2 regions of the Paenibacillus sp. Pae15 genome follow, and region 1 is predicted to be linked to the other one. Evidence: riboswitches for the same ligand, from Rfam matches in the RefSeq annotation. Region 1 holds a riboswitch; the other holds the start of a gene.
What was found. A riboswitch is a leader RNA that binds a small molecule or an ion and turns the genes downstream of it on or off. The one in region 1 is predicted to bind cobalamin.
Positions count from the first base shown of each region.

Region 1 (2,201 bases):
CTTGTTGATTTTTTTCAAGTTCGCGTGCGATCGGTTCGGAATCTTTATCTGCCACGGCCTTGGTCAGCAAAACAATCTCATCAAGCTTTTCATTGGCGAAAGCCAAGACTTGCCGAATTTCAGAACCAAGCTTGGTTTCCTGCCCGGTAGTGACAGGAACATGAAGCAGGCTGCAGGAAGGCTGAATGATCATTCTTTCATAAGGAACGTACTGGGACAACGTATTCAGCAAGGTCAGCTTGGACTGCAAATCGGCAGCCCAAATGTTGCGCCCGTCGATCAGACCTGCTCCGAGCACCTTATCCTTTGGAAATCCATGCTTGGCCATATGCTGCATGTTCCGGTCGTAACCGTGTACCAGATCCAGTCCGATTCCTTGCACCGGCAGCGAAACCGTCGCTTCATAGTGCTCTACGGCATCAAAATAGGTTTGAAGCATAATATTCAGCCCCGGCGCCGCTTCATGCAGTTGCTTATAAATATGAGTTATCCGATCCATATCTTCATCAGACAATGAGCTGACTAAAACAGGTTCATCGATTTGCACCCACCTTACGCCCTCTTGCTCCAGTTCCCTCAGGATTTGAGCATACAATGGGAGGAACAATGCAATCAGCTCGTCCCATTGCCCGGACTTATACCCTTTGGATAGTTTTAAAAACGTATACAACCCGATCAGTACCGGCTTCCCGTCAATGCCCAGCTTTTGCTTTGCTTCCCGATAGGCTTGAAGCGGCTTGTTGATGGTAAGTACCGGGGTAATATCATTCAATTCCGGTACAATGTAGTGATAATTCGTATTGAACCACTTGGTCATTTCGCAAGCAGGAGCCCCTTTGCTGCCTCTGGCCATAGCATAATAGGTGGAAAGGGAAACAACGCCGCCAGGGTAGTTAAACCGTTTGGATACAATTCCGAACATTGCCGCCGTATCCAGCATATGGTCGTACAAAGAAAAATCATTGACCGGAATAAGGTCGATTCCTTTTTCCTGCTGGAGTTTGAGATGATTCAACCGCAGTTCTTCTATCTTCTTTTCAAATTCAGACTCCTGAATCTTGTTTGCCCACAAGGCTTCCAGCAACTTTTTCCATTCTCTGTTCACTCCAATTCTTGGATACCCCAAGTTACTGCTTTTCAACGAATCCATTCGGTCACCCTCCATTTTCATATTGCTTTTAAATTCCATGCAAAAAAGGCATCTTTCCCTTGGGTTAAAAAGGGTAAAGATGCCCCTCGTTTGTAAAAACGGTGGCTACCATTTTTAACACCTCCCTATCTCCCGTAGGTAAAAACAGTGCTGTCAGAACAGGCAGGTCTCCTGGCTCCAGAATCATGGTCAAAACGCGCCTTCCCAATCCGAAGATCAGTGGCATATTCGCGTTGACTCCTCTGTTACAGTGGCGGGACCGCGTCGGCATTTCACCGAACTTCCCTTTTAAGCTCCGGAACCGTTTGAAACGGACCAGAGCACCTATTCCCACAATATAAAATTGTTGCTCGTAAAATAATACATTACAAATAGTATTTATGCAACAGTCGAGGATGGTTTAGAATGGTAATGCCACAAGAGCACAGCGGCAAAAGCAAATAAAATGACAAGCATGATGAGGATACAGCACAATTCAATGAGCCTCAGCTTCCATAAGCGTTTGCGGTTCATCTCCATCTTGCTTGCTCCCTCCCTCATTTATAAATATACGTTTACCTATTCCTGCCATATAAGTTTTAACGAAGGAAGGAGGGAAAAAGTTCCACATGAATCCGCAGCCTTTTTCATACGGTTGAACACGGTAAAATCGATTCGATCAACAAAGAGCTTGTCAGACCGCATCGATTCATGTTATTATACTGTTTGTGTCCGAGACACAACATTGCTAATGTGTGGAGCCGTGGTGTAGAGGCCTAACATGCCTGCCTGTCACGCAGGAGATCGCGGGTTCGAATCCCGTCGGCTCCGCCATGAATTTACATCCCATATCATCTTACATAGCCTAAAGAACACCGAGCAGAACGACATGTCTGCTCTTTTTTGTATTCTTCAAGGAGCGTGAGAGTATGACCCGCCGCGGACGTTTCGCACCAACTCCATCCGGACTGCTTCATATCGGCAATGCCTTCACCGCCCTCGCCGCATGGCTGCAAATGCGCCAAGCCGGAGGAGAATTTGTGCTGCGCATCGAAGACATCGATAAAGCCCG
Region 1 covers NZ_JALJRM010000043.1:1,459-3,659, forward strand. The annotation lists gene metE (5-methyltetrahydropteroyltriglutamate--homocysteine S-methyltransferase) at 1-1,150, opposite strand, end outside; cobalamin riboswitch at 1,295-1,493, opposite strand; tRNA gene NR121_RS23510 (tRNA-Asp) at 1,887-1,963, shown strand; gene gluQRS (tRNA glutamyl-Q(34) synthetase GluQRS) at 2,059-2,201, shown strand, end outside.

Region 2 (2,201 bases), on a different contig from region 1:
TCCCCAGACATGACCGAACGGAATTCGGACCGAACCGATCGATACTGCCGCAGAAACGGCGAATACAAGCAGGGCCAAGGCGGCTCCGCCCCAAATCCACAGCTTACGCTTCATCTATTTCACCAGTTCCGGGTATATTCCTTTGGCTACTTCCGTCAATGCCTGTGTAATCCGGGGACCCGGACGGCTCATAATGTCCTTGTCCAACCCGACCAACCGGTTCGACTTCACCGCTTCAATCCGGTCCCAGCCGCTGCGCTCGCGAATCAACTGATCCATCGGCTTATTGCTCTTCTCGTCGATGATCCCCGTCGGATAAAGAATAATCTGCGGATTGTCCGCGATCACCTTCTCCTCGCTAAGCTTTACGTAACCTTTCTCGCCGCCCGCCACATTGATTCCTCCGGCCAGGCTGATCAGCTCGTCAATATACTCGCCTTTACCGACCGTCCAGCCGGGGGAAAACTCGACAAATACCTTTTTCTTCTGCTCAGGCTTCAGATCCTTCACCGCATCCAGTACCTTTTGGCGTTCGGCCTTCATCGAATCGACCAGCTTCTCCGCCTGCTCCTGGCGGTCGAAGATTTGCCCCATGAGCAGAATATTGCTCATCACATCGTCTAACGTTTTGGGCTCGACCTTAAACAGATTCACCTTCAGTCCGCGAAGCTTCTCCACTACGGTCATATTCATGGATACCCCCGTCATGACCAAATCGGCGTTGGCCGCAACGAGCGCTTCCTCGTTCGGCTTGATGATGCTGCCGACTTTCGGCTTCGCCGCCGCTTCGGCTGGATAGTTGCAGAAATCCGATACGCCCACTACCTGATCTCCGAGCCCCAAAGCAAAGAGCGTTTCCGTTTCACTCGGTGAAGTGGAAACGATGCGCTCCGGAGCTTTCTCAAAAACAAATTCTTTACCCGTAGCGTCTTTGACGGTGAGCGGATACGTCGTCCGTTTGGCCGATGTGACCGTCCCTTCCTGCCTGGCGTCGCCCGCCTTCGGCGATTCCGCCTGCTGACCTTGCCCCGGCGCTGGCGCAGTGCTTCCGCATCCTGCCAGCGTTCCCGCCAAAGCCAGGCTCAGAACGGCTGCAAGCAGCCTTTTTTTTATGCGAGTCGTCTTATCCCAATACATAGGTCCATCTCCTTATCATCATTCAAAAAACGAAAAGACCCCTGCTTTCGGATCGTCTCCGAAGCAGAGGCACACTCTGACAAACCTGGCGGCCGCAGTCGACATCAAGTCGATATGCCGCCGGCAGGCTGCGCGTCTGCCCCTTTTCCTCGAAAGGCTGCATCGAATGCATGTTCAGGCAGGTTTCCTGACTTACGGGCTGCTTCGCTGAGCCAGAGCTCTTCGCCTTCCCGTCTGCTCCAGACAGTGACTTCATGAAGAGCATTTACCCGTATACAGTGGCGGGACCGCGCCGGATTCACACCGGCTTCCCTTTTAACCCGCAAGCGTTGATTGGCTGTGCGGGCACCTGAACCGCTATGTTGTTGTCCGCTGCATGACTGGCATGCACAATTATTTCTCGGCAATTATTTTCATGACCTGCTTCGCTTTCTCTTTGTCCGGCGCATTGGCCGGAATGAACGCGAACAGATTTTTGCCGTCGAATTCGAGCTCCGTAAACCATTTGGTTTGATCCATCGGGATGCCGTACAGATGCTTTTGTTTCTTGCCGTCTTCCGTAACTTCCAGAACGCCCTCAGGAAAATCCTCCGCTTTGGCCACATCGTCCAGCGGAACATAACCGCCCTGCTCGCCCATCGCTTTAAAATGATTCTCCGGAATCATCAGAATGCCGTTCTGACCGGCCGCTATTTCGACGATCAGCTTCTCCATTGAAAATATAGGCGCCGCCAATACTTGCACACTGGGCGATTCACCTATTTCACTTTGCAGCGAGGCTTGCAACTTTTCTCCCGCTTCATTCGGGATCCCGTTGGATCCTATCATGAAAATTGACACATCCGCCTTCGATCCTCCGCCGCAGCCTGCAGCAAGTACGAACATCATCAGCAGCAGGCAGAGCAGCCCATTCCTTCTCACGCCGGTTTCTCCCCTCGTGTTTTTCCCTCTCTACCCCGATTCTCCAACATATCCTTTATGATGTTAACATAAAAGACCTGCTCTTTCAAAGCTTTTAAGAATAAGGAGGAAGCACGAAAAACCTGACTGCTGCGCTGAAAATC
Region 2 covers NZ_JALJRM010000024.1:16,556-18,756, forward strand. The annotation lists gene NR121_RS18340 (FecCD family ABC transporter permease) at 1-114, opposite strand, end outside; gene NR121_RS18345 (ABC transporter substrate-binding protein) at 115-1,137, opposite strand; cobalamin riboswitch at 1,298-1,505, opposite strand; gene NR121_RS18350 (hypothetical protein) at 1,531-2,058, opposite strand.
Region 2: it holds a riboswitch for cobalamin, as region 1 does, so the genes downstream of both, NR121_RS18345 (ABC transporter substrate-binding protein) here and metE (5-methyltetrahydropteroyltriglutamate--homocysteine S-methyltransferase) in region 1, are expected to answer to the same signal.